2 regions of the Marispirochaeta aestuarii genome follow, and region 1 is predicted to be linked to the other one. Evidence: riboswitches for the same ligand, from Rfam matches in the RefSeq annotation. Region 1 holds a riboswitch; the other holds the start of a gene.
The links. A riboswitch is a leader RNA that binds a small molecule or an ion and turns the genes downstream of it on or off. The one in region 1 is predicted to bind FMN.
Positions count from the first base shown of each region.

Region 2: linked by a shared signal. The riboswitch ahead of B4O97_RS00055 (BMP family ABC transporter substrate-binding protein) and the one ahead of ribD (bifunctional diaminohydroxyphosphoribosylaminopyrimidine deaminase/5-amino-6-(5-phosphoribosylamino)uracil reductase RibD) in region 1 are both predicted to bind FMN.

Region 1 covers NZ_MWQY01000007.1:45,008-49,281, reverse strand. The annotation lists gene B4O97_RS07355 (glycosyl hydrolase family 65 protein) at 1-56, shown strand, start outside; gene B4O97_RS07350 (PilZ domain-containing protein) at 114-866, shown strand; gene B4O97_RS07345 (PHP domain-containing protein) at 844-1,443, opposite strand; gene B4O97_RS07340 (SixA phosphatase family protein) at 1,540-2,022, shown strand; gene B4O97_RS07335 (peptidylprolyl isomerase) at 2,094-2,369, shown strand; FMN riboswitch at 2,417-2,569, shown strand; gene ribD (bifunctional diaminohydroxyphosphoribosylaminopyrimidine deaminase/5-amino-6-(5-phosphoribosylamino)uracil reductase RibD) at 2,735-3,910, shown strand; gene B4O97_RS07325 (riboflavin synthase) at 3,891-4,274, shown strand, end outside.
Region 2 covers NZ_MWQY01000001.1:8,429-12,702, forward strand. The annotation lists gene B4O97_RS00050 (ATP-binding cassette domain-containing protein) at 1-1,418, opposite strand, end outside; gene B4O97_RS00055 (BMP family ABC transporter substrate-binding protein) at 1,452-2,534, opposite strand; FMN riboswitch at 2,619-2,760, opposite strand; gene prs (ribose-phosphate diphosphokinase) at 2,937-4,244, shown strand; gene B4O97_RS00065 (xylulokinase) at 4,250-4,274, shown strand, end outside.

The sequences.
Region 1 (4,274 bases):
ATCTTCCCTCGGCGTCGGCGCTGATTGAGGAGTTCAGGAAGTTTCATCGGCTTTAGCACACCACAATATGTGTTCTTGACCGGCGGAGTAAGAATGTATACCCTGAGGCGGTAATGAGTATTAACGGACGGAAGGTCTTTCTTTTATATCCCCACAGCGTTATCCAGGACGACCTTATTTATACCCTGGTTCAGAGCGAGTACGAGGTGTACCGCCTTAAGGACCATAACCGGGCATTGAGAATCCTGGAGAAGTTTCCCGACTCCATCCTCTTTATCAACATTGACGAACGTCTGGATGAGAGCGAGTGGGAGGAGTACATCCGGGGGATCGCACGGAACCCCGCCCTGGACAGTATTCGTATCGGTATTCTCTCCTACAATAACAACGAGGAACTCAAAAAGAAGTATCTCATGGATATCGGGATTACCTGCGGTTTTATCCAGCTGAAACTCGGCCTTAAAGAGAGTACGAAAATCATCCTGACCGTCCTCGAGGCGAGCGAGGCCAAGGGGCGGAGAAAGTTTGTCCGGGTAAACTGTGAGCATGATTCCTCCGCACAGTTCAATGTGCGGGTTTTTGACACTGTTGTCACAGGAAAAATCATCGATATCAGTTCCATCGGAATGGCGATCCAGTTTGATACTGATCCTGAACTGCAGAAAAACACCCTGCTTGAGGGGATCCAGCTTCGGCTTCGAAGCAGCCTGATTAACCTGTCCGGCGTTGTGATGGGCTTTCGCGAAGAGAAACCCAAACGCTACGTAATTCTGTTCACTCCTAAAACCGCCGCATCAGAAAAGACGAAGATCCGCCGCTACATTATCCAGACCCTGCAGGGTTTCATCGAGTCCCTGCAGGTGTAGGCTTCGGGAAAAGGATGCTCTCCTCTATTCCCAGGTCCCCTGCCGCTTTTCGGGCGATGGTCTGGTTCAGCCAGTTCGGCTGATGGGCGTCTGAACCGAAAACAAAATTGAACTCCCCCGTCCAGGGCGAGAAGTAGTTCATGTAGTCTCCCCGCCAGATATAGCGGTTATTTATCTCGATAAAACACTCCCGGGGCACCCTGGCGAGGTTCGCTCCCATGGCCATGGGATGGCTGATGATGACCGGCTTGCCGGTGGAGACCAGAAATTCCGCCCCGCGGTATTCGCTTTCTCTGTCCCTGCAGTGGTAGATAAAATAGTCGTAAGGGTACTCAACAGCTTCCCGGGTCTCTTCGCCGGTGTTTATTTCACAGCCGAGATAAAACCCGTGGGCCCTTACGTCATGCCGGTAAGTCTCGAAAATTTCGCCCTGAAGGTACTCGAAGTGGTCGCTTATGCCGCGGATATCGGCGTGTTCCAGGGAGGCGATAAAATCTATGGTCATCTGGGGAACTACAGCGCTGTCCCCGACGGAGTAGACGGTATGGATATGGAGGTCCTGAAGAATTGTGTTCATTTCGACCCATATTACCCCAGAGTATTGTTTTCGTTAAGGGTATTAGCGGTTTACGATAAATGTTGATCGGTATTAATATTAAGGCAGGAGGCACCTATGCTGAAAACTCTGCTTCTCTTACGACATGGAAAAACCCATCGCGGAGGCTACACCCGTGACTGGGACAGGGAACTCAAGGGACGGGGAGTCACTCAGGCGAGACATATCGGAGGATACCTGAAGAAGACCGGCCTTGTTCCGGATCGCATAATCACCTCATCCGCGGTCAGGGCCCGGGCAACGGCGGAAATCTGCGCCCAGGAGACGGAGTATCCCGAACCTGTGGACGCCCGGGATGAGCTGTACAATATCGACGACTCCTCCCTCATCGAGTTTATCACCGGCCTGGACAACTCCCTGGACAGGGTACTTCTGGTGGGGCATAATCCCGCTTTTGAGGAAACCGCTTCCCTGCTGGGGGGAAAAAGTACCCCCCTGGGTACCGGCGACTGTGCTGTACTGCGCTTCGCCCTCAGCTCCTGGGAAGAGCTGCGGCAGCGTCCCTCTCCGGAGAGTGTGGAGATTATTCGGGGAGACTGAGTCCGCCAGGATTGCGAAAAACGGAAAATGCCGTATATAGTAGAAACCAAAATCGATAAGGAGGCCGCCGGGTGGAGTGGAGAGCCAGTCACATTCTGGTCAAGGACCGGGCCCTTGCGCAGGAGCTGTTAAAGAGAATCAAATCCGGGGGAAATTTCGCTGCCCTTGCCAGGGATTTTTCCACCTGTCCGTCAAAATCGAAGGGGGGAGACCTGGGCTGGTTCGGTCCGGGAAAGATGGTTCCCAAATTTGAAGAGGCCTGTAAAAAGATGTCCGTGGGAAGCATCAGTCCCGTTGTTTCCACCCAGTTCGGACATCACATAATAAAGCTGACGGGACGGCGATAGGGAAAACCGGAGTCTTGACGCCCTGGTGGAAAATTCTGTAATCTGGTCCCGGTTTTCGGGGCAGGGTGCGTCGATCTGATTCTTCGACAATTCCCGACCGGCGGTTAAAGTCCGCGAGTTCTCGGCGATATTCGCTGAAAGAGAGCTGAACCGGTGAAATTCCGGTACCGACGGTACAGTCCGGATGGGAGAAAACCAGTGGAACGGGGATCGTCCGTGTACCGCGGCATAAGTATATGCCGTCTCAGGTGAGTATCCCTGTCCTGCCTCCCGTCGTGAACAAAAGGCCCCGGGCGTTATGCCCGGGTTTTTTTGTGCCATGACGGGTCTCCCGCCATACCTGTGCGCCCCGACCGGGAGCGTTTATGAACATAGACTCATTTTTCTTTGAAAGGACCCTCGAGCTTGCCGCCAGGGGTCGGGGCAGGACCTCTCCGAATCCCATGGTCGGGGCAGTCCTGGTCAAAGACGGTCGGATCATCGCCGAGGGCTGCCACCGCCGCCATGGCGACCTCCATGCGGAAGCCGCGGCCCTTGAAGCCGCCGGATCCGAAGCCGGGGGAGCGGAACTCTACTGCAGCCTTGAACCCTGCTCCTACAGATCGCCGGAGAAGCTTCAGCCTCCCTGTACGGAGCGGATTATCGCCGCCGGGGTGCGGCATGTACACATCGGTCAGCCTGACCCGAATCCGAAGGTCAGCGGAAGGGGAGTTCTGGCCCTGCGGGAGGTCGGCATCGGGGTGAGTCTCAGCGAGGAAAACGAAGCCTTCTGGCGTTTCAATGACGCCTTCAATACCAGGATGGTCCTCTCCCGCCCCTTTGTTCATCTGAAATGCGCCATGAGCCTGGATGGCCGTATCGCCGCAGCCGGGGGGGATTCCCGCTGGATAAGCGATGAGTCCGCCCGCCGGGTTGGGCACAGGTTCCGGTCCGAGCGGGATGCCATCGCCGTGGGGATCGGCACCGTGCTGGCGGACGACCCCGAACTTTCTACCCGTCTCGTTGAAGGACACAGTCCCCGTCCTGTCGTATTCGACTCCTCCCTGAAAATTCCCCTTGAATCCCGACTGGTGAGGGAGCGGGGAGATGAGCTGATTGTTCTGGCGGTTCCGTCGGAAGATGTGACGGAAAACTTTTTTGACGTGAAGCACAGACTTGAACAGCGGGGAGTACGGGTTCTGTATGCAGAGCCTGATTCGACAGGAAAGGCAGACCTGTCGTCCGCCCTGGATCTGCTTTATGCGCAGGGGATCGGGTCCCTGCTCGTGGAAGGAGGTTCCGGTCTCCTGACATCCTTCCTGAAGCATCGATTGTATGACCGCCTCAGCGCCTTCGTCGCTCCCGTGCTTCTCGGTTCGGGCGTGGAGGCCGTGGGAGACCTCGGAATCACCAGGGCAGGAGACGGCCTTGCCTTTGAAGGGGTCAACTGGTTCAGGATCGGAGACCAGCAGCTTTTTGATGCCTACCGTTCCGGCTGGCTCGAAGAGCTGCGAAGTAATTTCACGGTACAGGAGGCAGCGTATGTTCACGGGACTTGTTGAGGAGATCGGGACTATCCGTTCCCTGCGGCGTCAGGGCGAGTATCAGCATATGGAGATTGCCTGTGCGAAGGTTCTGGAGGGAAGCGCCGTGGGTGATTCCATTTCCCTGGACGGTGTATGCCAGACGGTCACGGCGATTCGGGATGGAGCGTTTTGCGTCGAGGCCCTGGCGGCGACTCTGAAAAAGACGACCCTGGGTCATTTCCGGCAGGGGCGCAGAGTAAACCTGGAGCGGGCCATGTCCCTGGGGGACCGGCTGGGTGGTCATCTCGTGCAGGGGCATATTGACGCTGTGGGGAGGATTGCAGAACTCAGAATCGAGGATAAGAACGTCTTTCTTTCGGTAAAACTGCCGGATGAACTT
Region 2 (4,274 bases), on a different contig from region 1:
TCTCCGTTATAGAGGACCAGCAGGCGGTCGGCGATTTCCAGGACCTCGTCGATATCGCTGGCAAGAAGCAGAATCCCCGCACCCCTGTCCCGCAGACTCAGTATCCGCTGATAGACCTCCAGTCTGCCCTTGACATCGAGCCCCCAGGCCGGTTCGCAGAGAATGACCAGGCCGGAAGCCGAAAGGATTTCCCGGCCCAGAATAAGACGCTGCAGCATTCCCCCGGAGAGGGCGGAGGTCAGTGACCGGGGATGAGCAGAAATTCCGTATTCGGAAAGTAGCTCCCGGGTATAGCTCTCTTTTTTCTTTTCTCCCAGTATACCGTAACGGCTCAGTTCCTTCCGGACCAGCACAGCGGCGTTTTCCATGACCGGAAGCCCCAGGGCGGCCCCGCTCTCCAGCCGGTCGGAGGGTACCATGGCTATTCCGGCCATTTTTATCCTTTCCGGTTCCCGGGGGTAGGGTGTTCCCCCTGCCATGAGGATCTCTCCGGAGTCGGGTTGAACGGAGGCGTTGAGTATCCTCTCCAGGCAGTCCAGACCGTTCTCCCGGATGCCCGAGAGGGCAAGAATCTCACCCCTGCGGAGGCTGAAGGAGATGTTCCGGATAAAGCTCTCCCGGGACCTCTTTGAAAGATTCCGGACTTCCAGGCAGATCCCCCCGGGACTGGAAGGGGTCAGTTCAGCAGCCCTGTCGCCGGTTCCCATGAGTATCCGGGATATCTCTTCCAGGGAGAGATCTCTTGCCTCGGTTTCGGCTATACTCTTCCCCTTTCGCAGCAGGGTAAGCCGGTGGGCGAGCTGCCGGACTTCCCGGATTTTATGGGAGACTATCAAAATGCCCATACCCTCCGCGGCGAGTTCCTGTAAAAGGGAAAAAAGGTTCTCCGTCTCCAGGGGGGTAAAGGAAGTGGAGGGTTCATCGAGGATCAGAAAATCCGGGGCCTTCAGCAGGGCTTCGACAATCATTGTCGCAGTGACCAGGTTGGCAGGTACCCGGTTTCCCCGGGTTGCCAGGGGAAGATCGATCCTGAGCCTTTCGGATATCCTCCTGATTTTTCCCGCTGCTTCATCCCGTCCCTGTCCTGCCGGGTTCATCCCCAGGTGCAGGAACTCCTGTACCGTCAGGGAGGGGACCAGCCGGGGGTGCTGGGGAATATAGGCGATCTTCCCGCTTACTTTGGACCGGTTGTGCCGGGCAGCTGGAATACCGTCCATCAGAATCTCCCCGGAGTCGGGCCGGGTCATCCCGGCGATACAGCGCACCAGGGTGGTCTTTCCCGATCCGTTCTCCCCCAGAAGCCCGTGGATCTCTCCCCGCCGCAGATTGATGCCGGCTCCGTCGAGGGCCTTTACCTCTCCGTGGTTAAAATATTTGTGTATGTTCCGGGCCCTGATGGATCCTCCGCTGTCCGGCATCGCTTACCCTTTTCCTCTGATGCTGCCCTGAGCCTATTCCTGTACCTTCACCGAACCGTTCTTGAGCTCCTCAAGATGATTCTCGAGCTTCTCCCGCAGCTCTTGGCTTAAGTTTTCGGTGTAGGCGGGGTGATCGGTGATGAAAGTAATATATCCCTCGGCTATCCCCACGGATTCCGCTGAGCCGAAGGGGAGTTCCCCCTCAATGGCCTTGAGGGTCATCTCCCGGGCCGCCCGATCCAGGTAAATTCGAGTGCTGCCGATAACGGTACCGGGGGCGACATCGTAGCCTGAGGAGTCGAACCAGATTACTCCCTTTCCTGCCTCCTGTGCCGCCGAGATCACCCCCTGGTTCGCCCCGCCGGCGATGGCCAGGATCACATTGACTCCGGAACGGAACATATCTCCGGCAAGTTCGGAGCCCTTCCCTGCGTCGTACCAGTTTCCCACAACCCGGAAATCAAGCTCTGCAGTCCCTGCCGCTGCCTCAGCGCCCTGCTGATAGCCCGGCCGGATCGAGCGGAGCATCTCCGGATACTCCTGACCTGCAATGAGGCCGACTTTTACAGTCCCTTCCGCCTGCTTCTCTCTGGCCACGAGGCCCGCGAAATAGCCGGCGAGATACCCCTGTTCCCGCTGGTTGAAACGGAAGGTGAAGATCGAGGGATTCCCTTCGATGTGTCCGTCCAGGACCAGGAAGCGGGCTTCAGGGTAGGACCTTGAGACCTCTGCACAGATCTCCGGCATCGCAGGGTTCGAAGTAACGATGAGGTCGTAGCGGCCGGAAGCTGCCAGGGAGCTCAGCTTCGTTAACCATTCTCCCTGATTGAATCCGCCTTCGACAACCGAAACTTCCACACCGGATTTTCCCCGGGCTGCCGCCTCGACTCCTTCGACCATCATCTCGTAGGTAGGGCTTCCGGCCACTACCCCGGGGACGAAAACCGCTATGGAGCCGACTGCCCCGGGGGCCTCCTGTTGTGCTTCTTCCGTCTGAGCCTCCTTCGGACTGCAGGAACTGAGGAAGAGAAAACCTGCCACCACAAAAAGGAGTACTGCAAAACGGGTAATCCCCGGTACAGAGAAATTGAGTTTGCCTTGTAATACGCGGTTCATAAAAACTGCCTCCAGAAAACGCATCGGGGGCAGATGAGAGAAAGTAGAGCGGGCCCTCCCGGAAAAATCCGGAACGGCTGGTTCTATTTTCTTCTCCCATCCAGACTTTCACTGTCGGTTTCGGAATCCCACCGAATCCCCCCTGTGCCGTCTCAACGAAACCGGTACAGGGATTGCGGACTGTTACCGCCGGTCGGGACTTTAGGTCCCTCCCTCGAAGAAAATATATCTGCGTCAAATATATTTCCTTTTTACCCTGAATGTCAATCTTGGCCGTTCAGGCAGGCGCCTGAGGCTTTACTTGACCCCCACACTGAACTAATGATAGGTTTGACCGGTATTCACCAGTAACTCCTAGCCTAGCGTTTGCTTCCGGAACGCACGAGAAGATGGGGACAACCTTTGAGCATATCTAAACCCGGTACTTTGGGAATCATCGCCTGTCCGGGCGGAGCGAGTTTCGCCAGGGAATTATTGCCGCACTTGCGATCCATTTATGCCCGCAAGTACCAGCGCATGGCCACACGCCTCGCCAAACGGTATAAAATAGACAAGGAAAAGGCCATTGAGCAGATCAACTTCGTACAGGATCTGCATATTCCCTCCCAGAATCACGGCTTTTTCGGGGAACACTACCGTCCGCCCTCCTTTGAGATTCCAACCCGTTTTACCCGTTTTGCCAATGGAGAGTTCAAGGCGGAGATTCTCTCTTCGGTCCGGGGCATCGATCTGTATGTAATTCAGGATGTGGAAAACCACTATCCCGTGCCTTTGAACGGGGAAGAGACTACCCTGAGTCTGAACGATCACATGTTTATTCTCTTCGTCACCATCGATGCCGCGATCCAGGCGGGAGCCCGCAGTGTAACCCTGGTGCTGCCGGTGTATCCCTATTCCAGGCAGCATAAGCGCAAAGGCCGGGAGAGTCTGACTGCTGCATGGTTCGGCAGAATCTGCGAGTTCATGGGGGTTGGACGCATTATTACCCTGGACATCCACTCCCGGGAGATTCAGAATACCTTTCATCGGACTGCCATCGAGAATCTTCATGCCTCGTATCAGATTCTCAGGTCCCTTTCACGGCTGGTTGATCTGGTCCATGAGGACCTGGTTGTTGTGGCTCCGGATACCGGCGCGGTGGACCGCAACAAGTTTTACGCCGTGAGCCTGCATAAACCCCTGGCCCTTCTGTACAAGGAGCGGGACTATTCCAAGGTGAGTCAGGCGGGGGACAGCAATATAACCAGTATAAACCTTCTCGGACACGTGGAAGGGAAAACCGTTTTCATGGCAGACGACATGCTTGGCACAGGCGGTACCCTTATCAAGGCAATGACCCATCTGAAGGAGGTGGGCGCCGAGAAAATCATCTGCGCCATCAGTCTGCCCCTCTTTACCGGCAGGGCCATCGAGGAGTTCGATGCAGCCTATCAGAAGGGGCTGTTTTACCGCATCATCGGCACCAATGCCGTTTACCATGACGAAACCCTCCTGGAAAAGGAGTGGTTTGTCTCCGCCAATATCGCCAACCTCTTTTCCAGAATTATCTCCAGGCTGCACCACGGCCGTTCCCTGAGTCCTCTCCTGGACAACCGAAAGATCATTCAGCGTCTTCTGTCCCAGGTGGCAGCCGAGGGCGGAGAAGATGAGCTTCCCTTCGACCGGGAGCCTTCATCCAGAGAGCCCGGGGAGAAGGAGAGAGGGGAATAGCGGGTATGAGCCCCTCCCGCAGCCATCTTG